DNA from 3 places in the Shewanella sp. BJSY2023SW007 genome. Region 2 is predicted to be linked to each of the others. Evidence: predicted binding sites of a transcription regulator. Region 2 holds the regulator's gene; each other region holds the start of a gene.

The links. The regulator FliA, encoded in region 2, starts transcription of late flagellar genes. The targets are predictions, from matches to a motif close to CTAAAGNTNNNNNNNNNNNNGCCGATA.
Region 1: a site for FliA is predicted at 6,987-7,013, ahead of pomA (flagellar motor protein PomA). Genes of this name have one in related genera too.
Region 3: a site for FliA is predicted at 6,233-6,259, ahead of ACMHXE_RS14630 (flagellar protein MotY). Genes of this name have one in related genera too.

Annotation. Positions count from the first base shown of each region.
Region 1 is NZ_JBKORL010000001.1:49,530-59,313, forward strand. Features, by position in the region: gene ACMHXE_RS00220 (DUF423 domain-containing protein) at 1-92, opposite strand, end outside; gene ACMHXE_RS00225 (alpha/beta fold hydrolase) at 95-739, opposite strand; gene ACMHXE_RS00230 (hypothetical protein) at 864-1,355, opposite strand; gene ACMHXE_RS00235 (imm11 family protein) at 1,362-1,997, opposite strand; gene ACMHXE_RS00240 (transcriptional regulator GcvA) at 2,074-2,985, opposite strand; gene ACMHXE_RS00245 (hypothetical protein) at 3,170-3,448, shown strand; gene thiI (tRNA uracil 4-sulfurtransferase ThiI) at 3,516-4,970, opposite strand; gene ACMHXE_RS00255 (flagellar motor protein MotB) at 5,132-6,067, opposite strand; gene pomA (flagellar motor protein PomA) at 6,072-6,839, opposite strand; gene xseB (exodeoxyribonuclease VII small subunit) at 7,235-7,474, shown strand; gene ispA ((2E,6E)-farnesyl diphosphate synthase) at 7,475-8,356, shown strand; gene dxs (1-deoxy-D-xylulose-5-phosphate synthase) at 8,378-9,784, shown strand, end outside.
Region 2 is NZ_JBKORL010000084.1:22,256-32,039, forward strand. Features, by position in the region: gene flhA (flagellar biosynthesis protein FlhA) at 1-1,183, shown strand, start outside; gene flhF (flagellar biosynthesis protein FlhF) at 1,190-2,566, shown strand; gene ACMHXE_RS14230 (MinD/ParA family protein) at 2,571-3,452, shown strand; gene ACMHXE_RS14235 (RNA polymerase sigma factor FliA) at 3,445-4,164, shown strand; gene cheY (chemotaxis response regulator CheY) at 4,212-4,595, shown strand; gene ACMHXE_RS14245 (protein phosphatase CheZ) at 4,609-5,346, shown strand; gene ACMHXE_RS14250 (chemotaxis protein CheA) at 5,362-7,659, shown strand; gene ACMHXE_RS14255 (protein-glutamate methylesterase/protein-glutamine glutaminase) at 7,680-8,828, shown strand; gene ACMHXE_RS14260 (membrane anchored protein in chemotaxis locus) at 8,821-9,306, shown strand; gene ACMHXE_RS14265 (ParA family protein) at 9,383-9,784, shown strand, end outside.
Region 3 is NZ_JBKORL010000089.1:6,719-16,502, reverse strand. Features, by position in the region: gene prmB (50S ribosomal protein L3 N(5)-glutamine methyltransferase) at 1-130, shown strand, start outside; gene aroC (chorismate synthase) at 227-1,321, shown strand; gene ACMHXE_RS14655 (MFS transporter) at 1,322-2,509, shown strand; gene ACMHXE_RS14650 (ATP-NAD kinase family protein) at 2,552-3,679, shown strand; gene ACMHXE_RS14645 (YfcL family protein) at 3,683-3,952, shown strand; gene ACMHXE_RS14640 (DUF3137 domain-containing protein) at 4,317-5,333, shown strand; gene rnt (ribonuclease T) at 5,483-6,151, opposite strand; gene ACMHXE_RS14630 (flagellar protein MotY) at 6,293-7,165, shown strand; gene ACMHXE_RS14625 (ketoacyl-ACP synthase III) at 7,398-8,474, opposite strand; gene ACMHXE_RS14620 (GntR family transcriptional regulator) at 8,562-9,233, opposite strand; gene ACMHXE_RS14615 (multiheme c-type cytochrome) at 9,490-9,784, opposite strand, start outside.

The DNA of each region.
Region 1 (9,784 bases), on a different contig from region 2:
GCAATGGTCTTGAGTCCATGGGCGCCAAAAGCTCCCAGAGCAACGGCAAAGAAACCACTGATGGCCGCCAGTAACAATAACCCCTTACGCATAACTAACTCCCGATAAATAAAAGTGATTCTTTCACTGCATCCTGCAGGTTAGCCTTAAGATCCTTTCCCGACGACTTGCGCGGCACAAAACTATGATCTCCGTCGGTAATAAAGCGTACTTTGGCCTGCTCGGGCAGCGCCCAGGAGGCCAACTGCTCGCGTTTGCCAAAGCTGTCGCGCTCGCCCTGCAGAATAAGCAGAGGCGAGGCACATTCCCACAGGGGTTCAAGTCTGGGCTCGGTCTTCTTCGGCGGCAAAAACGGATAACCAAGGCAGATAACGCCGCTGGGGGTCATTGCCAATTTATCATTGGCCGCCAGCATGGCCGCCATCCGCCCGCCCATGGATTTGCCCATCAAAAATAGTCGCTTGGGCGCAAACGCGGCAACCGCTGCCGCCAAGGTCTGCTCGAAAGACTGCAGCAGCGCAGGTGCCCGGTCCGGCGGACGCCGCTTGCCATCCTCGCCGCGCTTGACCATGTAAGGAAAGTTAAACCTCAGCACGCTCGGGCCGCTGGCGGTCAACAGCGCGGCATAATCCGCCATAAAGTCGCTGTGCATATCGGCACCGGCGCCATGGGCGAACAACACCAGAGTGTCATTGTCCTTACCTTTATCCAGCAGCCAGTTAGTATTCAAATTCATCATCAGCCCTGTTCGAAGATACAATAATTTTCATGCTTGGATTCGAATAAACCACAATATTAAATACCGTACTTTCCTGACAAATCAATTTATTAAAAAATAGCGTTAAAAAACGACCAAGCGGTAATTATATATCTCTTACCCATACCGTTTTTACATGTTCTTTCAATAAATCAATCACACTTTGATGAATAAACACCAAGCCAAAGTCCTCTTCCAGTTTAAATATTAACCTTTGTTCCACAGGAATATTTTCCAGTTTAGAAAAATCGAACTCTGTCGAATCAGTATCTAACCAATTCAACTTACCAAATTGCTTTTCTTTATCCGTCAATCTGTACGTCTGCTGGATATAAGGCATTCGATAGTTGTCATATACCTCGAGTTGTTCATCCGAAGGTTGACTTGGCGAATTGTCAACACGAGCATCCAGCCATTCAACACCATGCTGCACCAATGGCTCCAGTTTGGATGCTATATCACCAATAATGAACAGCTTTGGAGAAAAGGTCATTTCCAATAACAGATCCGGTGCTGCAGCACCTACTGGTGCAGGTGTTTGTTGGAATGGGAAAGTATCCATATTTTGTTTAGTGAGTATCGAGTATTCATCTTTCACTTACTATTATCTCCTTGGTGCTTCATCATCGACATCAAACTTAAAAGCGGTCAGTCCACAAGCTAACCCCTGTCGAGCGATAATATACAATTCATCATATATTTCTGAAGAAAAGAAAAAGCTGTTGGTGCCTTTAACCCTAAAAATATGCCTGCGGTTCATAGGGTAGGTTTCGAGTTTTTCCCGGTCCAGATATAATTTTTGAACTAGAACGGAATGAAACGACTCTCTCTCTTCAAGAGGCACATCATAACCATGTTCTTTGGGATCGTAATGTTCAACAAAAGATTCAATACTTGACTTTTCTTCATCCAATACATCCAACTCGTTATTTATCGCGATAATATATCGCTGCTGAGTCGACAGACCATCCATGCACTGTAATTTATTGGGCAAAAAAGCGACGCCATATGGGTCAAAGCTCATAAAAACGTCTGCTATAGGTTTGGTAACGCTTAAATCCCCTGAATTTGTGATATCGAAAACAGCTTCTGAATAACTGTCTTCATCCTCCCAAATAACCGCACTCAATGCGCTCACTGGAATGTAGTCCATGTCTTCGTACAGGTGCCCTCTGTTATCAGAGCAACTAAACATGGCATCACTCTCTTCCGTGTTTTCGTTTATGTAAGCCAGTTCCATCAAAGTTCCCTATAAACTGCAAGCTTTCACTTCTTTGTAGTGCCTTCCTGTATATGCAGAGAAACGTGTTACCGACTTATCCCGGCAACAATTCACTACGCGACTCCTCGGCAAACATATCCAGCATCCATTCACGGAACGCGACGATTTTACCTAACTCGGCATGCTTTTGCTGGCACACCAGATAATAGGCATCTTTGCTGACCAGAACCTCCTGGAACGGACAGACCAAACGCCCGGCCTTGATGTCGGGGCGGGCGAGCACGCTGTAACCCAGAGCAACCCCCTGGCCATGGGCCGCGGCCTGCAGTACCAGAGATGAGTGGCTGAAAATTGGCCCCTGATTGACATTGACATCTGTTACGCCACATTGGCGGAACCAGGCCTGCCAGTCATGACGGCTCATATCATGCAGCAGGGTGTGATACTTGAGATCGGCAGGCTTTTCCAGAGGTTTGGGGCCGTTGAGCAGCATTGGCGAACACACAGGGATCAGCACTTCGTTGCGCAGTTTGTCGGCCCTGAGCCCGGGCCAGTTGCCCTGACCATAGTAAATTGCCACATCCACATCATCGGACAGAGCACTGAACTCGGCATCCACCGCTTTGATCCGCACATCGATATCGGGATTCTTCTCACTGAATTTCGCCAGACGCGGCACCAGCCACTGAATGGCAAAGCTGGGCGACATGCTGACGGTCAAGGAACCCACGGCGCTGCGGGCCAACAGTCTGTCGGTGGCATCCGACAGTTGGGTAAAAATATCTTTGATATCGAGGAAGTAGCTTTGCCCCTCTTCGGTCAGTAGCAACGAGCGGTTCTTTCGGCGAAATAATTTTAATCCCAGAAAGTCTTCCAGCGCCTTGATCTGATGACTCACTGCGGCCTGGGTAACGAACAGTTCTTCGGCAGCGCGGGTAAAGCTCAAATGCCTTGCTGCTGCCTCGAATGCCTTGACCGCATTCAGCGGCGGGAGTCGTTTTGACATAGTGATCCACTTCTCATTTTTTAATTAGTTTTTCTAATCCAGATTGTTACATTTTATCGTTTGTTAAAGCCAGCGCTTTTGATTAAATTTCACGCCGAAAAGTTGAATATTCAGACAATCTCTGAGCAGTCGAAGGGAAGGTCTGACACTGGCACTCAGTGCCCGTTCTTACCCGGAGGCATCCATGTTGAACTTTAAATCCGCTTTTGTGCTCCTGCTGCTTGGCATGAGCAGTATCGCCGTGGCCGCGGAAAACCTTTCTGCGCCAACCCAAGCTCGCCCTCTGCCCAGAGTCACTGTCGAAGTCCCTGCGGTGCAGATAGACTTCAAACTGCTTGAGCAGGAGCTGAGCCGTGATATTGCCGCCAGCGGCGAAGAACTCAGAACCCAAGCGCTGGACGAACCGACACTGTTGTTGGCCGAAGACGCTGCAGCCAGTCCCTCAAAGGTTCAGCTTAACTGAGCCCCATTGGATTTAGCTGAGCGTCAGCAGCAAAAAAGCCGCTTCGAGAGAGGCGGCTTTTTGTTTATCAAGGGCGGTAAACCTTGACGTTACCGTGCCCTTGCTCCTGAAGGTAGAGCGCCTGCAATTTACTCATCACGCCGCGGTCGCAATAGAGCAGATAGGTCTTGCTGCTATCAAGCTCGGCAAAGGCGCTGGCCAGTTTAAAGAAAGGAATATGAACTATCTCTGCTCCTTCCAGTTGCAGCGGCTTGCTCTCTTCCTCTTCCGGCGCCCTGATATCCAGCACCACTTCCCCCTGACCGACACTGGCGACGGTTTCGGTTTCCGTTACTTTGGTATCCATGTCGGTTGCTATCTCCCGAATATCCATAACCACGGCATCGGCGATGATCCGGTCCAGCAGATCTTCGGAAAACTTGGTTTCCTCGGCTTCAACCTTGGACAATACCGCCTTGACCGTGGGTTTTTGTGAAATCACGCCGCAGTATTCAGGCATGGACTTGGCAAAGTCTTCCGTACCTATCTTGCGGCTCTCGTTGATGATGTCCTGCTTGTCCATGGTGATCAAAGGTCTGAGGATCAGGGTATCGACACAGCGGTCAATCACATTGAGGTTGGTCAAGGTTTGGCTGGATACCTGCCCCAGGCTCTCACCTGTGACCAGTGCTTGAACCCCCATACGCTCAGCCACTCTGGCGGCGGCGCGCATCATCATCCGCTTGAGTATGACGCCCATCAAGCCATTGTCTATGCGCTCGAGGATTTCGGCCACCACGGGCTCAAAGGGAACGGTCACAAACTTCACTTTATGCGACTCGCCATAGGTCTTCCACAAATGGTGCGCCACCTGCTTGACCCCGATTTCGTGCTGGGCACCGCCCAGGTTGAAGAAGCAGTAGTGGGTACGGGAACCCTTCTTGATAAATTGGAAACTGGACACCCCTGAGTCAAAACCGCCGGAGATCAGGGACAGCACATCTTCCTGGGTCGCGATCGGAAATCCACCAAGCCCGGGGATCTTCTTCTCCACCAGGTAGAGTTTGTCGTTGTTGATCTCCAGATGAATCGTCATATCCGGATCTTTGAGGCGCACACCGGCCGCTTCGGTAAACTGGTTCAGGCCACCACCTACGTAACGCTCCACATCCTGCGAACTGAAGTCGTGCTTGCCGCTGCGCTTGGCGCGGACACAGAAGGTCTTACCCGCCAGCTCGTCGGCATACACCTTGAGAGCATGCTGGTAAATATCATCAACGGTTTCAAAGCTATATTCATTGACCTGGCTGATGGTAGAAATTCCCGGAATACAAGCCAGACGCTCGGCAAAAACTTGTTTTAGCTGGGGTTTGTCTTTGGGAACCTGCACCATAATCCGATCCCACTGGCGGGTAACGGCAGCGTCTTCATCCACTTTTTTGAGTACATTGCGGATATTGGACTCGAGCATCTTGGTAAAACGCATTCTTACCGGTTTGCTCTTCATCATGATTTCTGGATACAGCTTTACGATAAACTTCATGGGGATCCCGAGGAAAAAAATTTCAAACAGCAATCGTGGGATTATAACAAAGACCCGCTAACTGGCACAGAGATTTGCCACTCCAAAGCCGTGCCCGGATTGCAGAAGCATAAAAAAAGCAGCCGTTTTCAGGCTGCTCTGATTCTGATGATACTGCGCCATCAAAGATTGGGATCGACCTCAATCTCGTCAGACTCTTTGGCCTTGCCCTGCTCAATGGAGATTTCCACCCTACGGTTACGGGCGCGATTCTCCGGCGAATCGTTGGCCACCAAAGGCGCAGTGGAAGCCATGCCCACCACTTTCATTCTGCTGGCATCAAAGCCGGGCACTTTAATCAATTCGTGGGCCACCGCCACCGCCCGCTGGCTGGACAGATCCCAGTTGGAGCTGTACAGCTCATTGCTTATCTGCATGTCATCCGTGTGGCCGGAGACTGTGATGATCCCGGGTACATCTTTGAGTAGCTCACCAACCGCCTGCACCACAGGCTTGAATCTGGGTTGCAGGAACCCCGAACCTGAGGCAAAGGCGCCCTTCTCCCGGATACGGATGATAATCTGCTGCCCAAGAGACTCGATTTCAATCGCGCCGTCCACTATCTCTTTGTTGAGCGCCTCGGCCATCTTCTTGACCTGCTCGTTAATCTGATCCTGAGCCGCCTGCTGTTCCTGGGTCTTCTTGTCTTCGGCCTGCTCCTGCGCCGTGGCCGAAGCCTCGCCGCCACGTTGTTCGCCCCTTTGCTGCTGCACACCACCAGCACTGTCGTCATCCCCTTCCTGATACTCAAGGATCTGCTGGGTCATCTCGTTGGTTTGCTGGTTGATTATTTCAATCGGGGTGGGATCCGGGCGTCCGGGGCGAAACTCCAGCGCAATCACAGAGGTGCCTTTGGGAATATCTTTCACTTCCACCTTGTTCTGCACGCCGAAGGCGTATTTCATCGAGCCGGCTATCTGTTTGAACTTCATTACGTCCATTTCGGAGAAGGCCAGCAGCAACACGAAGAAACACATCAGCAGCGACATCAGGTCGGCAAAGGTTGCCAGCCACATGGGTGCGCCGGGTGGCGGACAATCACACTTGGGCTTGGCCATAGTGTTACTCTCCGTCCGTTGTATCTATTTTACGCTGCTTCTCAGACAGGTAATTTTTGAGGAAGCCCTCAATCACCCTGGGGTTCTGGCCATCCTGAATCGCCAGTACAGCGTCCATAATCAGGTTGCGGTTGAGCATCTCTTCGTTCATCCGCAGCGCCAGCTTATCGGCAATCGGGATCGCCACCATGTTGGCAATAATGGCGCCGTACAAGGTAGTCAACAAGGCCACCGCCATTGCCGGACCGATGGATTTTGGGTCATCCATGTTGGACAACATGGCCACCAGACCAATCAAAGTACCTATCATCCCCATAGCCGGCGCCACATCACCCAGTGCTTTGAAAATACTGATCCCCGCCTTATGGCGATCTTCGGTCAGCTGAATGTCTTTCTCCAGTGCTTCACGCACCACATCGCCGTCGTGGCCGTCCACCAGCATATCAATCGCTTTTTGCATAAAACTGTTGGAAATTTGCGCCTCTTCCAGCGCCAGGAAGCCCCCTTTTCGGGCGGCGTCTGCCATGGTAACCGACTGTTCAATCAACTCTTCGGGTTTGTCCAGTTTGAACATAAACGCCTTGGCGGCAATCTTGACGGCGCCTAAAAACTGCTTGAGGTTAAATTTCATCATCACCACAAACAGCGAGCCGACAAGCACAATCAATACAGAGGGTACATCGATAAAGATGGCAATGCCGCCACTGCTGACCATTGCCATGATAATAAAAGCAAAAGCACCGACCAGTCCTATCAGGGTTGCTAAATCCACAGTGGCTCCTCACCTCTAAAGCAGACCCGACACAGTGTGGCCGGGATCTCTATCCCATACAAGCCGATCCGCCCCAAAGGGTGATATAGGATCTTGGCTTTTCACAGGAGATGAATATGATAATTTTCAATAGTTTCTATTTTGAGTTATCGGACAGGGCTTAAGCAAGTTTAGGAAGATTTTAATTTTCTCCAAAAAAAATCCGCGACAAAGCGTGCTATTGAGCAAATAACGGACGCTTCAATTTGACCCTTATCGCGCCCTGATATACCTTGTGTCACGCTGAACATAACGCCAAGACACCTGCAGCCCTCCCTCTCTCCTTTTACCTTTGCACCGTGCCAATCAGGTCGCAGGAATGGGCCGGCAACCAAGGTGCATCAAGGAAACCGATTGTGGCCAAAAAACCCGAAAATCTGAGTTTTGAAGAATCTCTCAACGAACTGGAACGCATAGTCGCCGAACTGGAACGCGGTGAAGTATCGCTGGACGACGCGCTAAAACAGTTCGAACGTGGCATAGGCTTGGTACGCAGCAGCCAGGCCAAGCTGGAACAAGCACAGCAGAAAGTAGCCATACTGCTGGCCCAGGATCCCCAGGCGCCATTGAGCCCATTTACAGTCGAGGGTGAGTGAGTGTTAACCCAAGCTATTAGCCAATACCAACAGAGAGTCAATCAAAGGATTGGCACCATACTGGACACCCTGGATGATACCGAGCCCAGACTCAAGGCCGCCATGCGCCATGGAGCCCTGCTGGGTGGAAAGCGTATTCGGCCGTTTCTGGTCTACTCTGTAGGCGAGATGCTCGGCGTTCCCCTTGAGCGTCTCGATGATTGCGCCGCCGCCATAGAGTGTATCCATGCTTATTCGCTGATCCATGACGATCTGCCGGCCATGGACGACGATGCCCTGCGCCGCGGTCAGCCAACCGTGCATATCGCCTTTGACGAAGCCACCGCCATTCTGGCCGGTGATGCCTTGCAAACCTTGGCCTTTGAACTTATCAGCAGCGACATTGAAGGCCTCAGCGACCGCCAACACCTGCGTCTGGTACAGGCGCTGGCAAAAGCCTCCGGCTACCGCGGTATGTGTGGCGGCCAGGCGCAGGATCTCAATGCCACAGACAAAGAGATCTCCCTTGCGCAGCTCACCGCCCTGCACAGATTGAAGACAGGGGCCCTTATCCGCTGCGCCGTCGAGTTTGCGGTAATTGCCGCCGATATTGACGCCAAAGAAGAACTGGCACTGCTGGAATACGCAGATGCCGTGGGCCTGGCGTTCCAGGTACAGGATGACATTCTCGATATTACCGGCAGCACAGAAGAGCTTGGCAAACCCCAAGGGTCGGATCTCGATGCCAACAAGAGTACCTACCCGAAACTCTTGGGGCTGGAGGGCGCCAAGACCACAGCTCAAAAACTGCTGGAAGATGCACTATCAGCGCTGGCAAAATTGCCATACAATAGCCAGTTAATTGCCGAATTCGCCCGCTATATCGTTGAGCGAAGAGTATAAAAAGAGACAAAGTATCTCGTTATGAGTCTGGATATCACTCAGTTTCCTGTGCTGGCACAGGCCAATACCCCGGAAGAGTTACGTCAACTTCCACAAAGCCTGCTCCCTCAGCTGGCCGACGAGCTCAGGGAGTTTTTATTAAAATCTGTGGGCATGTCGAGCGGTCACTTTGCCTCTGGCTTAGGTACGGTCGAACTGACCGTGGCGCTGCATTATGTCTACAACACCCCTTTTGACCGCCTGGTCTGGGATGTGGGTCATCAAGCCTATCCGCACAAGATCCTTACCGGTCGTCGCGATCGCATGCCTACCATACGCCAAAAAGGCGGTCTGCATCCTTTCCCTTGGCGGGAAGAGAGTGAATACGACACCTTCAGTGTTGGTCACTCAGGCACCTCAATTTCCGCCGCGCTGGCAATGGCCGTCGCCGCCGATAAAGAGCAAGCCGGCCGTAAAGTGGTGGCCGTGATAGGCGATGGCGCCATGACGGGCGGCATGGTATTTGAAGCCATGAATCACGCCGGCGATCTGCACAAAGACATGCTGATGGTGCTCAACGACAACGAGATGTCTATCTCGGAAAACGTTGGCGCCCTCAACAACCACCTGGCACAACTGATGTCCGGTCGCTTCTACACCACAATACGTGAGGGCGGCAAGAAGGTACTCAAGGGCATGCCCGTCATCAAAGAGATGGCGCGCCGCACCGAGGAACACCTTAAAGGCATGGTGGTTCCGGGAACCCTTTTTGAAGAGCTGGGATTCAACTACATAGGCCCTATCGATGGCCACGATGTGGATGCGCTGGTGGAAACCCTGCGTAACATGCGCAGCCTCAAGGGGCCGCAGGTACTGCATATCATGACCAAGAAAGGCAAAGGTTATGAGCCTGCAGAGAAAGATCCCATCGGCTGGCATGCGGTGCCCAAGTTTGACCCTTCACAATTTTGCAAACCGGTCACCAAACCCGGGAAACCCAGTTTTTCCCAGGTGTTCGGCAAATGGTTGTGCGACATCGCCGCCAAGGATGACAAGGTACTGGGGATCACCCCGGCCATGCGTGAAGGCTCCGGCATGGTGGAGTTCTCCCAGAAATTCCCCGAGCAATACTTCGATGCCGCCATCGCCGAGCAACATGCTGTGACCTTAGGCGCAGGCTTTGCCTGTGAAGGCTATAAACCGGTAGTGGCCATTTACTCCACCTTCCTGCAGCGCGGCTATGATCAGTTGATCCACGATGTGGCACTGCAGCGCCTGCCTGTGCTGTTTGCCATTGACCGTGGCGGCATTGTGGGCGCCGATGGCCCAACCCATCAGGGTGCCTTCGATCTCAGCTATCTGCGCTGCGTACCCAACATGGTGATAATGGCGCCATCCGATGAAAACGAGTGTCGGCAGATGCTTTACACCGGCTACTGCTACGACAAG
Region 2 (9,784 bases):
ACATCTGGCATTTTTAACCTTTGCAGTACTGACCTCTGTGGGCGCTTTCTTTATCTATAAGCGCAATGAAAAGAACAAACAACAGGCGCTGGAGCTGGCCAAGAAAGGGCCGACCGAGAAAAGCCTTAGCGAACCCAAAGAACTTAGCTGGGATGATGTGCGTCATGTTGACACCATAGGTTTGGAGGTAGGTTATCGCCTTATTCCTTTGGTGGATAAAGGTCAGGGCGGCGAGCTTCTTGGCCGTATCAAAGGGGTTCGCAAGAAGTTGTCTCAGGAGCTGGGATTCCTGGTGCCGGCGGTGCATATCCGCGACAACCTGGACCTTTCCCCGAATGCCTATCGTATCTCCTTGATGGGGGTGGCCAGTGGTGAAGCCGAAGTGCGTCACGATTGCGAATTGGCAATCAACCCGGGCCAGGTATTTGGTAAGCTGGATGGCATAGAAACCAAAGATCCCGCCTTTGGTCTGGATGCGGTATGGATTGCACCCGAGCTCAGAGAACACGCCCAAACCCTGGGTTACACGGTTGTGGATGCCGCCACTGTGGTGGCCACTCATCTGAGCCAACTTTTGACCAACAACGCCTCCAAACTGCTGGGTTATGAAGAAGTGCAACAGTTGCTGGATATGCTGGCCAAGCATTCGCCCAAATTGGTCGATGGTTTTATTCCCGATGTGATGACCTTGGGGAATGTGGTTAAAGTGATGCAAAACTTGCTTAATGAAGGGGTGTCGATTCGGGATCTGCGTACCATAGTGCAAACTTTGCTTGAGTATGGGCCCAAAAGTAATGATACCGAGGTGTTGACCGCCGCCGTGCGTATTGCCCTCAAACGTATGATAGTGCAGGAGATAGCCGGTCCTGAGCCGGAAATCCCCGTCATAACTTTGGCGCCAGAATTGGAACAGATGTTGCATCAGTCAATGCAGGCGACAGGGGGCGAAGGTCCGAATATCGAGCCGGGACTGGCAGAGCGTATGCAACAGTCACTGGCAGGCGCAGCCCAGAAGCAGGAAATGGTTGGTCAGCCCGCCATATTGCTGACATCCGGCATGCTGCGTTCTACCCTGTCTCGTTTTGTTAAGCACACTATTCCCAATCTGCGGGTGATCTCTTATCAGGAGATCCCAGACGAGAAACAGATACGTATAGTGTCAGCCGTTGGCCAACAGGGGTAACCGAGAGTGAAGATTAAACGTTTTTTTGCCAAAGATATGCGCGCAGCCCTGGCTCAGGTGAAAGAGACTCTGGGCGCAGATGCCGTGATCATGTCCAATAAAAAGGTTACCGGCGGCATCGAAATAGTGGCAGCGGTTGATTATGACGACCCCAAGCCAGCAGCGGCACCAACCGCATCGCCTTTTATGGAATTGGGAGAGGATAAAGTCTCCCTCGGCGCTGGGCATGTACACACTAGCAGAAAAGCCAAACCAGAGCCTGTGGCCGACTCTTTGCAAGCTTTACTTGAGCGGCAACAGAGCCGTTTGAATGAACAGCTTGGGCAGCAAAGTAACGTCAAGGAACTCGAGATGCCGGCTTGGGCCCAAGGGCTTACTGAAGAGCACAAACCTGCACCACAGTTGCGGGAAAAGACACCGGAGCGGGTAAGCAAGGGCAACAGCGCCAAGCAACAGCAAGAGATGGAGGCCATGCGTGAAGAGCTGGCTTCGCTGCGCGGCTTGTTGACGCACCAGCTGTCCAGTCTAATGGCGGATCAGCGCAGCCGCACCGATCCCGTCGGCGCTATGCTGGAACGTAAATTATTGGAAGCTGAATTCTCCCCTGAAGTTGCCGAGCGTCTGGCATCGCTGAGTCAGCACTATCAAAGCGCTGAGCTTGGACATGCCTTGCCGCAAAGTCTGGCAAACCTGCTTGATAATCAGGGGGATGATTTAATGCGTCAGGGTGGAATTGTCGCCCTGGTCGGCCCTACAGGAGTCGGTAAAACCACGACATTGGCTAAACTGGCGGCCCGTTTTATTGCCCACCATGGCCCGGATTCCGTATTGTTGGTTACCATGGACCATTATCGCATCGGAGCCTTTGAGCAATTGGCAACTTATGGCAAAATAATGGGATGCCCGGTGAAGCAAGCTCATGACCTCAATGAGTTGGAGCAGATACTGTATCAGTTCCGCAGCCGGAAGCTGGTTTTGATAGATACCGCTGGTATGGGTCAAAGGGATATGCGCCTGTACCAACAACTGGATAATCTTGCCGCCAATACCCGTTTGCCTATTCGTAGCTATCTGGTGCTCTCGGCGACCGGCCAACGTCGGGTGCTTGAAGAGGCGGTAAGTCATTTCCAGCGAATTGATCTCGCGGGGGCGGTTTTAACTAAACTTGATGAGTCCGTCTCTTTGGGGGCCGCGTTGAGCGTGTTGATCCAAAGTGGATTATCATTAAGTTATATTACTGATGGTCAAAGGGTTCCTGAGGATATGCAGGTCGCCGATACCCTGACCTTGGCCAAGCAGGCATTGGCCATACTGAACAAGACTGAAGCAAGTCATTTTAATAATAAAGCCAGGTCAGAAGAGATGACCTATGCATTTGAGTAAAGCTATGACCCGGGACCAAGCGAGCGGTTTACGAATGATGAATCAACCAAATAACGAAAAAGTAAAAGTAATTGCCGTGACCGGAGGCAAGGGGGGCGTGGGTAAAACCAGTGTCTCCATCAATACTGCGGTTGCTCTGGCAGAAAAAGGCAAACGTGTCCTGGTTTTGGATGCTGACTTAGGGTTGGCTAATGTGGATGTGATGCTCGGCCTACGCGCCGAACGCAATTTGTCCCATGTGCTATCGGGAGAGTCTGAACTTGATGATATTATCGTTCGTGGCCCAAAAGGAATAGGCATTATTCCTGCCACCTCGGGCACCCAGGCCATGGTCGAACTGACTGCGGCACAGCACGCCGGGCTTATCCGCGCCTTCAGCGAAATGAAAACCCAGTTTGATATCTTGGTAGTCGATACGGCCGCCGGGATCTCGGATATGGTACTCAGCTTCTCTCGTGCATCACAGGATGTACTCGTGGTTGTCTGTGATGAACCCACCTCTATTACCGATGCTTATGCGCTGATTAAGATACTCAGTCGTGAGCATGGTGTGTTCCGCTTCAAAATTGTCGCAAATATGGTACGGAGTTTGCGGGAAGGGATGGAGTTATTTGCTAAGCTCAGTAAAGTAACAGACAGATTTTTGGATGTGGCACTTGAACTTGTGGCAACTATCCCGTTCGACGAGAATCTGCGTAAGTCGGTGCGGAAACAGAAACTGATAGTGGAAGCTTATCCCAAGTCTCCGGCCAGTATTGCTTATCATGGACTGGCAAACAAGATTATGAGCTGGCCTATACCTCAGCAACCTGGGGGGCATCTCGAGTTTTTTGTTGAGCGCTTGGTTCAAAGGACAGATTACCGAGAGGATGGTACGAGTGAATAAAGCGGCTGCATACGCAGGTTTAAACGATAAGACACAGATCGTTGAGCATTATGCACCGCTGGTAAAACGAATAGCCCATCATCTGCTTGCCCGTCTGCCTGCATCGGTTCAACTCGATGACCTGCTGCAGGCCGGCATGATGGGATTGCTGGAAGCTTCATCCAAGTTTGATGGCAGCAAAGGCGCCAAATTTGAGACCTTTGCCGGGATCCGCATCCGTGGCGCCATGATAGATGAGATACGCCGTGGCGACTGGGTTCCGCGCTCGGTTCATCGCAATAACCGGCGAGTCGCTCAGGTGATGGATGAGCTTGAACAGGAGTTGGGGCGGGATGCCCGTGATAGTGAAATTGCCGAGCGATTGGAGATGTCGTTGGATGAATATCATCATATTCTCAATGATGTTTCTACCGGTAAAATCATAGGAATAGAAGATTTGGGGGTAGCGCCCGATGTGTTGATGTCGGAAGATATGCCGGCAGATGACACTTTTGAGGGCCTGGCTCAAAGCCAATTCCAATCAGCCTTAACCGATGCCATTAAGCGCTTGCCAGAGCGCGATGCCTTGGTTTTGTCGCTGTATTATGACGAAGCACTGAATTTAAAAGAGATTGGTGTCATTCTTGAGGTAAGTGAGTCCCGGGTGAGCCAGATCCATAGTCAGGCCATGCTGAGGCTGAAAGCCAAACTCAAGCATTGGACACAAGCGTAATTAATGATTGAGCAACTTATAAGTATGTCAGCTCACCGGAGGAAACCTTGGACAAGAATATGAAGATTCTTATCGTTGACGACTTTTCAACGATGAGACGGATCATTAAGAACTTGTTGCGAGACCTGGGGTTCAATAACACCCAGGAAGCAGACGATGGTTCAACAGCTCTGCCTATGCTGCAAAAGGGCGACTTTGACTTCGTCGTGACCGACTGGAATATGCCTGGGATGCAGGGAATCGATCTGCTCAAGGCGATTCGCGCCGACGAGCATCTCAAACATATCCCTGTGTTAATGGTAACTGCCGAAGCCAAACGTGAACAGATTATTGCGGCGGCTCAGGCCGGCGTGAATGGTTATGTTGTTAAGCCTTTTACCGCGGCTACGTTGAAAGAGAAATTGGATAAGATTTTCGAACGGCTCGGTTGAGTGGGGTGATGCAATGAAAGCAGAGACATCCGGGCTGGTGACTTTGGAGCAGGCACAGGAATTGGTTGCCCTGCTCAGTCAGGGAGAGCAGGACAAGGCCGACGAATTGCTGCGGGAACTGGCGGCTCCCCTGCAAAGGGATCTGTTCGAAGAAGTCGGTAAGTTGACCCGCCAGTTGCACAACGCCTTAGTGGATTTTCAGGTAGATAGCCGCCTTATTGAGCTTGCCAACACTGATATCCCAGACGCCAAAGAACGCCTTACCTATGTCATTGATATGACAGAGCAAGCAGCCAACAAAACTATGGACGCAGTCGAAGAATGCTTGCCTTTGTCGGATGCTCTGAGTACCAATCTGCAAAATGTCAAACCCGCCTGGGATAAGCTGATGCGCCGTGATTTGGCCTTGCATGAGTTCAAGGGCCTGTGTCATGACGTACAACACTTTATGCAACAGAGTGAAGCCGATGCTTGTCGGCTGCGGGAATTACTGAATCAGATACTGATGGCTCAGGATTTTCAGGATTTGACCGGACAGATGATCCGTCGGGTCATAGAACTGGTGCGGGAAGTGGAAAACAGCTTGGTTTCTTTGCTGACCGTGTTCGGTGAGCAGCCGCTGGATGATCTCTGTGGCGCTGAGGATAAGAGCATAGAGGCAGAAGGTCCCATACTGAACGCAGAGCAACGCGAAGACGTGGTGAATGGTCAGGATGAAGTCGATGATCTGCTATCAAGTCTGGGTTTCTAATTAGGAGTCAATTTAATGGCCTTTGATGTTGATGAAGAGATACTCCAGGATTTTTTGATTGAAGCTGGCGAGATCCTTGAGCTGTTGCAGGAACAGCTGGTATCTCTGGAAAATAATCCGGAAGATACAGATTTGCTCAACGCCATCTTCAGGGGATTTCACACGGTCAAAGGCGGTGCAGGATTCCTCGGGTTAGGGCCCATGGTGGATGTCTGCCACGAGGCAGAAAACACCTTCGATTTATTGCGTACCGGTAAGCGCAGTGTCAACTCCGAGTTGATGGATATCATACTGCAAGCGTTGGACACGATTAACACCATGTTCAACCAAACCCAGTCCGGTCAGGAGCAGGAAGCTGCAGATGAAGTGTTATTGGCGAAACTTAAGCTGCTTAGCTCAGGTGCGCCTTTGCCTTCAGAACAGGCTCAGGCGGAAACGCCTGCCGCAGTTGAAACCGGCGATGAGAGTGTTGATGAGTTATTTGATGGCATGCTTGATAGCGCCGCGGTGGAGCTGTTTGAGGAGCCAACTTCACAATCCCCCGAGACATCGAACCAAAGCGGTGCAGCCAGTATAGATGAAATCGATGAAGCCGAGTTTGAAGCCTTGCTGGATGCCTTGCATGGTTCAGGCAAGGGACCTTCTGCCGGTAGTACTCCGGCCCCGAGTAGTGATGCTACCAACTCCAGCGACAGCGCCTCTGTAAGTTCTTCTTCGGATGACATCACTGACGATGAATTTGAACGACTGCTCGATGAGTTGCATGGTAAGGGGCAGTTTGCCGCGGCGCCTGCAGCTAACAGCGCAGTCGTTGAGGAAGCCGCATCTGCCAGTGTCGATGCCGATGAAATCTCCGATGATGAGTTTGAAAAGCTCCTCGATGAGTTACATGGCAAAGGCGCCGGTCCAGGGGCTAAAGCCAGTGGTTCAGAGCCTGCTGTATCCCAACCCTCGGCATCTCAAGCTTCTACATCTCAAGTAGCCCAGTCCAAAGCGCCTGCAGCGGCTACACAAAAGGTCACAGCTGCAACTGCCAAAGTCGAGGCTCCTAAAGCCGCCGCCAAACCTCAGGCCAAGTCTCCAGCTGTTGCTAAAGAGGCTACACCTGCCAAGGCTGCAGCCAGCGTGCCGCAGGGGGAAACCACAGTTCGGGTTGATACGGCTCGTCTGGATGAGATCATGAATATGGTCGGTGAGCTGGTATTGGTGCGTAATCGCCTGGTCAGTCTTGGGATATCCCGTGAAGACGAGGAGATGTCCAAGGCGCTGGCCAATCTGGACCTAGTGACTTCCGATCTGCAGGGTGCTGTGATGAAGACCCGGATGCAGCCGATTAAGAAAGTATTCGGTCGTTTCCCTCGGGTGGTTCGCGATTTGGCCCGCAGCCTCAATAAAGAGATAGATCTGCGGATGATAGGTGAAGACACGGATCTGGATAAGAACCTGGTCGAAGCCCTTGCTGACCCTCTGGTGCACCTGGTGCGTAATTCAGTGGATCATGGTATTGAAATGCCTGATGTACGTGAGGCCAATGGTAAACCCAGAACCGGGGTGATTACCCTGGCAGCCAGCCAGGAAGGTGATCATATTCTGCTTAAAATTGAGGATGACGGCGCCGGTATGGATGCTGGAAAACTCAAAGAGATTGCTATTAGTCGTGGCGTGCTGGATGAAGACAGCGCTGCCCGTATGTCCGATCAGGAAGCCTATAACCTGATTTTCGCCCCCGGCTTCTCGACCAAGGTAGAGATTTCTGATATTTCCGGCCGTGGGGTGGGGATGGATGTGGTTAAGACCCGTATCACCCAACTTAACGGCTCTGTACATATCGATTCAGCCAAAGGTAAAGGCACCCGTCTGGAGATTAAGGTACCCTTGACCTTGGCGATTATGCCCACTCTGATGGTGGAAGTTGCCAAGCAAGTGTTTGCCTTGCCGCTCTCCAGTGTGAATGAAATTTTCCATCTGGATCTGACCAAGACCAATATAGTGGATGGACAACTGACGGTAATTGTCAGGGAAAAAGCGGTGCCGCTGTTCTATCTCGAACGTTGGCTTAGCCGTAAACCCATGAGCTTCCAACATGGTGACAAGAAGCATGGCCATGTGGTTATAGTGCAGCTTGGCACTATGCAGATAGGCTTTGTGGTGGATGCCCTGATAGGTCAGGAAGAGGTGGTGATTAAACCGCTGGGCTCCATGTTGCACGGTACGCCGGGGATGGCGGGGGCCACTATAACATCGGACGGCGGTATTGCGCTGATCCTCGATGTACCAGGATTATTGAAGCACTACGCCAAGTCCAAGCGTTGAAGTGCTGTATAAGGATTTAAATGACCATTAAAGTTTTGGTTGTCGATGATTCGAGCTTCTTTCGACGACGAGTCAGCGAAATAGTCAATCAGGATCCTGAGCTTGAAGTGATAGGAATGGCCAATAACGGTGCCGAAGCCGTTAAGCTGGCCGCTGAGCTCAAGCCTCAGGTAATCACCATGGATATTGAAATGCCGATAATGGACGGAATAACCGCCGTGCGGCAGATAATGGCCACTCATCCGACACCTATCCTGATGTTCTCCTCTTTAACCCATGATGGCGCCAAGGCGACCCTGGATGCGCTGGACGCCGGGGCTTTGGATTTTCTACCCAAGCGTTTTGAAGATATTGCCACCAACAAGGATGAAGCGATTCGTTTGCTGCAGCAAAGGGTCAAGGCGTTGGGACGCAGGCGGATATTTCGCCCCATAGTTCGGCCGAACGTAACATCTACGCCTGCTGGTTCGTCAAACCGACCAGCAGCGTCAAGCAGTTTGCAGCGCCAGAGCTCTACAGCAGCAAGTATCGCTGCCAATCGCCAATTGCAGAGACGCAATACGGGGGCGGCGCCTGCAAGAGCCAGCGGCAAGCAATATAAATTGCTGGTGATAGGCACTTCCACCGGTGGGCCTGTGGCATTACAGCGAATATTGACCCAGTTCCCGGCGGACTATCCACATCCCATTTTATTGGTGCAGCATATGCCGGCAGCTTTTACACCGGCCTTTGCCAGCAGGCTTAATGGTTTGTGCAAGATAGAAGTCAAAGAAGCTGTCAACGGTGACATGCTCAGGCCCGGTTGCGCTTATCTTGCGCCCGGCGGCATGCAAATGATGCTGGAGCGTTCAGGGGCCTCAGGCCGGATTAAAATTCTCGCCGGCAATGAAGACATGAATTACAAGCCCTGTGTCGATATCACTTTTGCTTCGGCTTCCAAGGCGTTTGGTGGTGATGTTTTGGCGGTTATCCTGACGGGAATGGGCGCCGATGGCCGTGAAGGGGCGCGCATGCTCAAAGGTGTTGGCGCTACCATCTGGGCCCAGGATGAAGCTTCCTGTGTTGTTTATGGTATGCCGCAGGCAGTGACAACCGCCGGTATCTCCAGCCAGTCCATTTCGCTGGATAATATGGCTGAAGCGATATTGCGAGAGTCGGCTCGTGGCTGATAACGAAACGCGCATACTGGGATACCGGTTGGCGCTGTTTTTATGTTTGGTTGCCCTGTTGGTTGTGGCTGCACTTTACTGGGATTTGCGACAAAAGAACCAGCAACTGAGTGAGGAAGTCACCCAGCTTGAGTCGTCCCAAGTGCTCTTGATGGTGCCGGATGAACAGGCGGCGATTATTGCCGATTGGATGAGCCGTCATCCGCAGCAGACTGCATCCTTATTGGATGTGATTAGACCTAAGGTGGCATCGGGGGCAGAGACGGCAGCGGATGTATCGCCTCAAGTGCAAGCTCCCCGGGCTGCAGCGACCGCAGAGAACCCTGAAAAAATAACGGTTCAAGGCACTGCTGTAACGCCAGCGCCCCAAGCTGAGACTGAAGATGCCAGGGTGACGGAGTTGGAAAATGGCGTAAAAGTAATACGTTTACCTCACGGTGGGATCCGGGTCACTACCCGTGAAGAGGGTAATGAGTAGCCGTACAAGACAAGAACGACAATAATAGTGGCTCGTTTCACGAGTTGGCCGACAAGGCGAGAATAAGGGGCAGAAAGTGAAGGTCTGGACCATTGCAAACCAAAAAGGCGGAGTGGGCAAAACCACAACAGTAGCCAGTTTGGCGGGCACGCTGGCCAAGCGTGGTCAGCGGGTTCTGATGATAGACACAGATCCCCATGCTTCGCTGGGTTACTATTTGGGCATAGATTCGGAAGAGGTGCCCGGCTCATTATATGACCTGTTTCTGGCTCATAAGCAGCTTGACACCTCTTTGGTAAAGCAGCATGCGGTTCCCACCTCGGTTGAGGGAGTCGATCTTTTGGCGGCAACTATGGCGTTGGCCACTTTGGATCGCGCCCTTGGTCACCAGGAAGGCATGGGGCTGGTGCTGCGTAATATTCTCAAGTCGGTTGAGGATGACTATGATGTCGCCTTGGTCGACTGTCCTCCTGTGCTG
Region 3 (9,784 bases), on a different contig from region 2:
TGAGCTTTTCCCCGATGTGCCTTTCACCTGGGTCAGCTTTGAACATGGCGGCGATGGGGTGTTTGTGCTGACAAAAGATCAGTTAGTTGAAAATCAATCACTGTTCGCCATCTATAAAGACAGTGAATAATAAAGCGGCCCATTAGCCAATGGGCCAGTAAAGCCGAGGTTCGGATAGCCGAACCTCTATGCTCGGTCATTTTATCTCCAGGGGGAAATTAAGCGGATGTCGGGAAACAGCATAGGTCAGAACTTTGTCGTCACCACTTTTGGTGAAAGCCATGGGCTTGCACTGGGCTGCATTATCGATGGCTGTCCGCCAGGGCTTGAGTTGACCGAAGCCGATATGCAGCAGGATCTTGACCGTCGCCGTCCGGGGACTTCCCGTTATACCACTGCCAGGCGCGAGCCGGATCAGGTGCGTATTCTCTCCGGCGTGTTTGAGGGCAAGACCACAGGCACCTCCATTGGTCTGTTGATTGAAAATACCGATCAGCGTAGCCAGGACTACTCCAATATCAAAGATTTGTTCCGTCCCGGACATGCCGACTATACCTATCAGCAAAAATATGGCTTGCGTGATTATCGCGGCGGTGGCCGCTCCTCGGCGCGGGAAACTGCCATGCGGGTGGCGGCAGGGGCCGTGGCGAAGAAATACCTCAAGGCGGTACACGGCATTGAGATCCAGGGTTATCTCTCCCAGCTTGGGCCTATTTGCGCCGACACTCTGGATATGGCGCAGGTAGAGCTGAACCCCTTTTTCTTCCCCGATGCCTCCAAGTTGGAAGCGTTGGATGACTATATGCGCGAGCTGAAAAAAACCGGTGATTCCATCGGTGCCAAGGTCAGTGTGGTGGCCACCAATGTGCCGGTCGGCCTTGGCGAGCCGGTATTTGACCGTCTCGATGCCGATATTGCCCATGCGCTGATGGGGATCAATGCGGTCAAGGGCGTTGAAATCGGTGATGGCTTTGCCGTCGTTAACCAAAAGGGCTCAGAGCACAGAGATCTGATGTCGCCTGCCGGGTTTGACAGCAACCATGCTGGCGGCGTGCTCGGGGGTATCTCTTCCGGGCAACCCATAGTGGCGCATATGGCGCTGAAACCCACTTCCAGTATCAGCGTGCCAGGCAAGAGCATGACAGTGCAGGGCACAGAGGCCGAAGTGGTGACCAAGGGGCGGCATGACCCCTGTGTCGGGATCCGCGCTGTGCCCATTGCCGAAGCCATGTTGGCGATAGTCTTGATGGATCACTTGCTGCGTCATCGGGCTCAAAACCAGGATGTCAGCAGTCTTACACCTGTACTTGGAATGCGATAAATGCGCGGACTGTTTCCCGCAGGGGGACAGCTCGCCTGGCTTTCTGCCTGCTATTTCTTCTTCTTTGGCATACTCGGTGTCATGGTGCCCTATCTGGGGGTATTTTTTGACAACCGTGGCTTCGACGCCGCCGAAATAGGCTTTCTGCTGGCCATACTCATGGCAACCCGCATAGTCGCGCCCAATGTCTGGGCGCTAGTGGCGGATCGCACCGGTATGCGCTCTGAGCTTATCAAGCTCGGCGCCTTTGCCGCCGCCTTGACCTATCTGAGTTTCTTTTATCATGGTGGCTTTCTCTATCTGGCGCTGAGTCTGGCCCTCTATACCTTCTTCTGGAATGCGATTCTGGCGCAGCTTGAGGTGATCACCTTGGAAACCCTGGGTACTGAAGCCAACAAGTATGGCCTCATTCGCAGTTTCGGCAGTGTCGGCTATATCGTGCTGGTGGTGGGCACCGGCTGGGCCATCAAGGAGTTTGGCCCCGAGGTACTGCTCTATGTGGGGCTGAGTCTGTTTCTTGGGTTACTGGGCAGTGCCTTACCCTTGCCATCGAATCGGGCTTCGGCGGGAGCCGGGCAGGATAAACCGGCACTCAAACTTGGGCGGCCGCTGCTGTGGTTTTTACTGTCTGCCATGTTGCTTCAAGCTAGCGCCGGGCCTTTCTACGGCTTTTTCGTGCTTTATCTCAAGCAGGTGGGTTACACAGAGGCCAGCGCCGGTATATTTGTGGCGCTAGGTGCCGTGGCGGAAATCTTCATGTTTATGATAGCGCCCAGGTTACTCGGTCGCTATGGGGTCAAGACGCTGCTGCTGGTGAGTATAGGCATGACGGTGCTGCGTTGGCTGCTGGTGGCTTTTGGCGCCGAAAGCATGTTGCTTTTGGGGCTCAGCCAACTGCTGCATGCCTTTACCTTCGGTTTGACCCATGCGGCATCCATCCAGTTTGTTCACCGTAATTTTGATATCAGCCACCGCAGCAAGGGCCAGGCACTTTACGCCAGTTTGAGCTTTGGCGTCGGCGGCGCTTTGGGCACCTGGGTATGCGGCCTGATTTGGGGCGATGGCAGCGGCGCCTTCTGGTGTTGGGTGTTTGCCGCCGCGTGCGCCTTGCTGTCCATGTTGGCCGTGCTGGCTATTCCGGGTAGCGACTCCAGGCGTCAATCACAAAGTGACCCCATTGACGCCTGATGATTTCTTACAAGAGCAGAGCATCATTTGCCGGAGAGAGTTATGAGTAAAATGTTTCGACTGGGCCTTATCATTAATCCGCTGGCCGGGCTTGGAGGCAGTGTGGCCCTCAAGGGCAGCGACGGTGTGGCAAAAGAGGCGCTTAGCCTTGGCGCCACCCCCAAGGCCGGTCTGCGAATGGAACAGGCCTTGGCTGTGATAGCGCCTTTTGCCGAGCGTCTGCAAATCTATACCGCCTCGGGTAACATGGGCGCCGACCTGGCGCAAAAGCTGGGTTTTCGCACAAAGGTGTGTTACCAAGCGGCGACGGATACCAGTCGCAGTGATACCCAGGCTGCCGCCAAGGCCTTGATGGCGCAGGAGCTGGACTTGCTGCTGTTTGCCGGCGGCGATGGCACGGCAAGGGATATCTATGGAGTTGTCGGTGAGCACTTCCCGGTGCTTGGTGTACCGGCCGGGGTCAAAATTCATTCGGGGGTTTATGGCATTACTCCCCATGCATCCGGGCTGGTATTGAAGCAACTGCTGGAAGGCGCCCTGGTGAGCTTGATGAGCGCCGATGTGATGGACATAGACGAAGAGGCCTTCCGCCAAGGCCTTGTCAGGGCGCGGCGTTATGGTGAAATGACAGTGCCTGCCGAGCCGCGATATATCCAGGCGGTGAAGATGGGCGGCCGCGAGGTGGATGAACTGGTGCTGGCGGATATTGCCGCCGAGGTGGTCGGTGATATGGAAGATGAGCTCTATATCATGGGCTCCGGCAGTACAGTGGCGGCCGTAATGGAGGAGCTGGGGCTCGACAACACCCTGCTCGGGGTGGATCTGGTGCAGAATAAGACCCTGCTGGCCTCGGATCTTAATGCGGCGCAGTTATTGAGTGCCACTGAAAATCAAAAGGTTAAGTTGGTCATTACCCTGATAGGCGGCCAAGGGCACATTCTTGGTCGTGGCAATCAACAGTTGTCGCCCGAGCTTATCCGGCGCATTGGCAAGGAAAATATCATCATCCTTGCCACCAAAAGCAAACTAAAAGCACTTGAAGGCAGGCCGCTTATCGTGGATAGTGGCGACCAGAAATTGGATAGCGAACTTAGTGGCTATTATCGAATTGTGACAGGTTACCGGGATTACGTGATGTATCAGGTGGCCAACCCAGACTTAGCGGAGTAGAGCATGTTAGAGAAGTACGAACAGGCATTGGAGCAGTGGATTGGCGAGATAGTGGCCGGCGGTGACGATGATGCCCTGTTTGCCAGCGGTTACCTGCAGGGGCATTTTGCCGTGGTGCTGGCCGAGCTGGAAAATGAGTCAGAGCAAGGGCCGGATGCCTTGAATGAGCGGATGCAGCAATGCCTGAAACTGGCAGCCAAAGAGCTGGAAGATGCCGACTACCGTCTGGTGGATAACGCCTGGTCAGAACTGAAACAGCGGATCGCTGCCTGAGTTCTGTCGGCACAGCGAGACAAGTTTGTTGTTGTGGTATAAAACCTGCAGTGGCTCCTTGTTGAAAAGGAAAGCTGTAATACCGGCAATTTTATCGAAATAATTATTATCCGATGACAAGAGTCATCGGATTTTTGTCTCTTTAAAGCCCTACGTAAGAATAGTTTTATCCGACAGCGTTTTTGTACTCTGGGCCGGGTTACCGGAGTAAAGGTGACATTGGGTGAAATGCTGCGGTAAAAGGGGAAATGTCAGTCTTAGTGTTCGTTGTGCATTTTGCAACTGCTTGATCTGAGGCTGAGAGACTATCTCTCGGATAGTCGCGGGGTGACCCGGAAAAAATGGCAAAAATAAAGAACACAGGATGAATTCAATGGAGTTGGAGATCCCGGAGCAGGACAAGCTGGCCTTCGGCCAATATTACGGGAAACAGATTGCCCCCAAGTGCCGACGTTATGAGTCGGTGCGAGAGGCAGCCGCTGCCAGGTATAGAGAGCGTAGAAAGATAGTTGCGCCTCTCACCTTTATCGGCATTCCGGCATTTTTGCTGTTTTTTGCCATGAGTTTCTACGGCGCTTTCATGCTGGATTTCGAAGATGGGGTGTTCTTCATTGGTTTTGGTGGCGCCGTGGTATCTTTGGGGTTGGTGGTGTTGGCCAATATCTGGGCAGGCAGTGAGATAGGTGAACTACGTACCCAGATAGTTGAGGAGATCTATCCTTTACTGCTGGGTTATTTCGGTAAAAGCTTTGCGTTCAATCCTCCGGGATTGCCTGAACTGGAAAGCTATAAAGACTATGGTCTCTTTCCCTCCTATGACAAAGGTTATTTTCAAAACTCGGTCAGAGGCAAGTATCTTAATGTGCCTTTTCTGCTTAGGGAACTGACGTTGCTCGAACGCACAGGCAAGAATGATAATGGTCCCCAATATAAGACGCTGTTCGACGGCATAGTGATAGAGTTTGAGCTGCCGAAGACATTTTCCGCTACCATCCAGGTGCGCCGCGATAAAGGTTTTATGGGCAATGGCTTGGCCCAGTTCAGAAGCAAACTCTCGAGGGTGAGGTTGGAAGACCCGGACTTTGAGCGTAGATTTGAGGTCTACAGTGACGATCAGCTCGAAGCCAGATATGTGCTTAATACCGCGACCATGGAACGTTTGTTGTCACTATCAGGATTTTATCAAGGTGAGCTGGAAGCTTGTTTCAAACAGGGGCGATTGTTTGTCAAAATAGCCTGTCAGCACAGCTATTTTGAGCCACAACTGGATCTACTCAAGCCGCTGGATCTCAGCGCAGACATAGAGCAAGTGTTTAAAGAAATCCATGAAGTGTTCGATTTGATTAAAGCCTTGAAATTAGACAGTCGCACCGGGCTTTAAACTCGAGGCTCAAGACCTTGGTTTTGAGCCGGGGTGTCTTTGGTTTCTGGTCGGTGGTTGCTGATGCACCTTTAAGCCAAACGCTCAAATAGTTTGGCTTAAGGCCAGGAAATCCCCCAGTTTGAGTCGGCTTATATGTCTGAGCCGGTTTAGATAGCCTCTGGTGGGGTGTCGGTTTCGGCAGTGGCAGGTAAAGGCCAGCCGCCAAGGGCTTTCCAGCGGTTCACTATGTAGCAGAATAGCTCGGCAGTGCGCTCTGTGTCATAAAGCGCCGAATGGGCTTCTTTGTTGTCAAAGGGGATCCCGGCCAAGGTGCAGGCCTTGGCCAGTACTGTATGGCCTATGGCCAAACCGGCCAGAGTGGCGGTGTCAAAAGTCGCAAAGGGATGAAACGGCGAGCGCTTGATATCATTGCGCTCGATTGCTTTGCTGACAAAGCCGTGATCGAAGGCGGCATTGTGAGCCACTATAATAGATCTGTGGCAATCGGCCGCCTTTTGTGCCTTCTTCACCGCCTTGAATATCTCCAGAAAAGCTTCTTTCTCGCTGACGGCTCCCCTGAGAGGGTTGTTGGGATCTATGCCGTTGAATGCCAGCGCCTCCGGCTCGAGATTGGCGCCTTCAAAAGGTTCTATATGGAAGTGCAGGGTTCTGTCTATGCCCAGATTACCCTCTGCATCCATCTTCAGCAGGGTGACCGCAATCTCCAGCAGCGCGTCTGTCTGCGCATTAAAGCCAGCAGTCTCTACGTCGATCACAACAGGGAAATAACCCCTGAATCTGTGCTTGAGTTGGTTGGCTAGGCTTGGCTGAGTCATGCATTTCCCCTGGAAAATAACGAAGCGGCTATTATGCTAAAACATCAACAGGGTGTCATGTTCGATTGTTGTTTTTATAGGCTAAAGGAATGAATTTCTTTGCCGATAGAGACAACATGGTGTGTGAAAAGAGAGATTTCTATGTGGCGTAAACTGTTTCTGCTGTCGACTCTTTGTCTGCCGCTGTCGGCGATGGCGGATCTCAGGCACTATGTGGCGTCGCTCGACGACTCTCATTGGCGCGTGGCGCAAAACACGCCTCTAGGTTGTAGCCTGGAGCACGATATTCCCGCCTACGGTAAAGCCGTATTTTCCAGTCATGCGGGAAAAGATCTGAATTTGCAATTTACTCTGGATATGTGGCAAAAGCCCGATGCCGTGACCCATGCCCGCTTGATGAGCAAAGCACCGGCCTGGCGTCCTGGAGTGACGTCCAAGGCGATTACCGAGCTGAGCTACCAGAAATATTTCAATGGTGAAGTACCGAAAAAGGCCGCCTGGTCCATGCTGGCAGAGCTGGACCGCGGCATGGAACCCACTTTTTACTACAGCGATTGGTACAACCAAAGCAACAAGGTGGCGGTCGGTCTTTCCGCGGCCAACTTTGCCCAGAAATACCGCGAGTTCAAACAGTGTTTGGCCAATCTACTGCCTTACAGTTTCGATGATATCGCTTTTACCGTGCTTACCTACGAGATGGGGGGGACTGAGTTGACCCGTTATTCCAAGGCGCAACTGGCGCGGGTGCAGGAATATCTGGCCTACGATCCTGAAGTGGAGCTGGTACTGATTGATGCCTATACCGATAGTTATGGCGGTCGCAGTATTAACCAGAAGGTGTCACAACAGAGAGCTGACTCAGTTAAAGATTTTTTTGTCGCAAGGGGGATCCCGGGAGACAGGATCCATACCGAAGGACACGGCGAACGGCGGCATGTGGCATCCAATGATTCCAGTGATGAACGGGTCCGTAACCGCCGGGTAGTCATCCGGATAAGCAAACCGCTCAAGTAGGGCCAAGAACTGACCTAAGAGAAGGTGCGAATAAGTCCTCGAGGCCTTCTCTTTTGTAGAAAGCGGCACAATTGAGTTAGTGTATTCCGGTAAGCGTTTTAGGCTATATTCGTCAAGGTAACTTTTTGTAGCTACCGGACATCTTATTCCTGGCCAAGTATGGCATCTAAAAACGAAAATGCCGTTCACTTTCCATGAACGGCATTTTTGTTTGGGGTTCTGCTTAATTCGTTTAAGCCTTATCGCGATGGCAGAAATAGTCTACTGCGCGTTTTACCAGTTCAATACCTGTCTGCTCGCATGGCGGCAGCTCGGCATCACTCTGTTTCAGCGGTGTGACTCTATCACCCCATTTCAGCAGCAAGGCCGCGCTGGTGAGGCCAGCGCCGAAGGCACAGGACAGAATGTGTTGTCCTGGCTTGATCATGCCTTTTTCCAACGCATCACAGATGGCGATGGGAATAGTCGCGGCCGAGGTATTGCCATAGTTGGCTATATTGACGAAGGCTTTCTCTTTGGGGATCTTCATTCTGTGCACCAGAGTGTCGATGATCCTCTCGTTGGCCTGATGGGGGATTACCCAATCGACTTCTTCCTTGTCCAAGCCACATTTGTCCAATACTTGGGCGCTGAGTTTACCCATGCCGTTGATGGCACGTTTGAAAATCTCCTGACCGTCAAACTGAATGTAGAAGTCCAGCGACTCGGCGACAAATCTGTCCATACCCGTACCGAAACTGGCCTTCAGAATGTCACGACCGTCTGGGTCATTATTGAGCTCATAGCCCAGTACGCCACATGGGCTGTCTGTCGCTTCCAGTACTACAGCACCAGCACCATCACCGAATAGTACTGCAGTTTCTCTTCTTGACCAGTCGAGATAAAAGCTGAGACGCTCGGCACCGATAACCAGTACTTTTTTGCATTGACCACTCTTTATCTGGGCGGTTGCAAGGCCTACGCCGTAGAGAAAGCCACTGCAGGCGGCGTTAATGTCAAAGGCGGCACAGGTTGCGCCTACATTGGCCTGTACGGTCGAGGCTATGTTGGGGATCAGAGTGTCCGGGCTGGCGGTGGCCAGGATAATCATGTCCAGTTCGCTACCTTCTATGCCGGCGGCGGCCAGCGCATGCTGGGCAGCGACTGTAGCCAATTCAGAAGTGTTGACGTGGCTGATATGACGCTGGCTAATCCCTGTTCTGGGTTTAATCCATTCATCGGAGGTATCGATAAAGGTAGCCAGATCATGATTGGTCAGTACGGCAGGGGGAACGCACTTTCCCCAGCCGGTAATAGTGGCGTACTGCATTGAATTTACTCTCAAAATAAAAAGACAGAAGCCAGATCTGTCTTTTGGACAACTAAAGCGCTATTGCTTGGAAAGGGTCGTGATTTTTCAGCTCACCTGTTGGGCTACCAATTCCTGAATGGCATTGGCAGCGTGCAGTATGTGGGCCCTTAACAGGACCACGGCCTCATCTATTTTCTTTTGCCGACATAATTGCAGTAGATCCCTGTGATCCTGTTCGGCTCGAGGGATCCCGCCTGTCAGCAACAACTGTAAGCGTATATAGCGATCACAGTTGGTGTTCAGACCATGTACGACTTCCATGGTATGGGGACGGTTGGCGGCGCGGTACAAACTTGTGTGGAACTCTGTGTTGAGTTCGCTCCAACTGCCCACGGCATTATCCTGTTTAAAGGCGGATTCCAGTTTGTCCAGTACGGCTTCGGCCTGACGCAGATCTTCATCCTGCAGGTTTGGAATGGCTTTGGCAAGGAGATCAGTTTCAATCAGTGCTCTGAGTTCAAATAACTCGCTGACTTGTTCAACCGATAGTTCGGTAGCCGTGGCGCCTTTATGAGCTTCAAACTTGACCAAACCCTCGGCTTCCAGTTGCAAAAGGGCTTCCCTGACCGGAATCCGGCTGACATTCATCTCTTCTGCCAGGGCGCTCTGACGCAACGGTTCACCGGCTGCGATTTCCCCTGAAAGAATTTTTTCCCGCAACACTTCGACCACAACCTGAGTGCGCGTTTTATGAACGATGGGCGTAGTTCGGCTCATAGATCCCGTCTTTGTATACGTTATTCGGTTTTGATCCGATTAAGACTACAGCGAATATTCAGATAAATAAAGGGAAACCACTAGGGGGTCCTGTTTCTGCGTTGTTCAAGGTGATGGTGGATTTCGAGCAGAGCAGTGCTAAGTTGGTGCAAACATCGCAGCTATGTCGGATTGGCAGGTTTGAGCTCCTGAATTGATAAAAACAGCATACAAAAACGGCGCCTAAGCGCCGTTTTGTCCGATAAGACAATGTGGCTCAATCCTTGAGGCCGTGTACCTTGTCGACACCGTTATTACGTCCCTCGGCATGACAGATGGCGCAGCTTTCACTGCCGCTCTGATACACAGGTCCACCACTGGCATCTTTTTGGAAAACGCCACCGAAGGCTTCGGCATGGCTGGCCCATTTATCCACCTGGATATGGCAGCCACCACAGGCTGCAACCGTTGGCGAGTATTCAGCCAACTGGCCTTTCTCGGTGGCGCCGGGAGTGGCGACCAACACGGAGGCGCTTTGGCTCAGGCCTTCCAGTGTAAGTTGACCCTTGCTA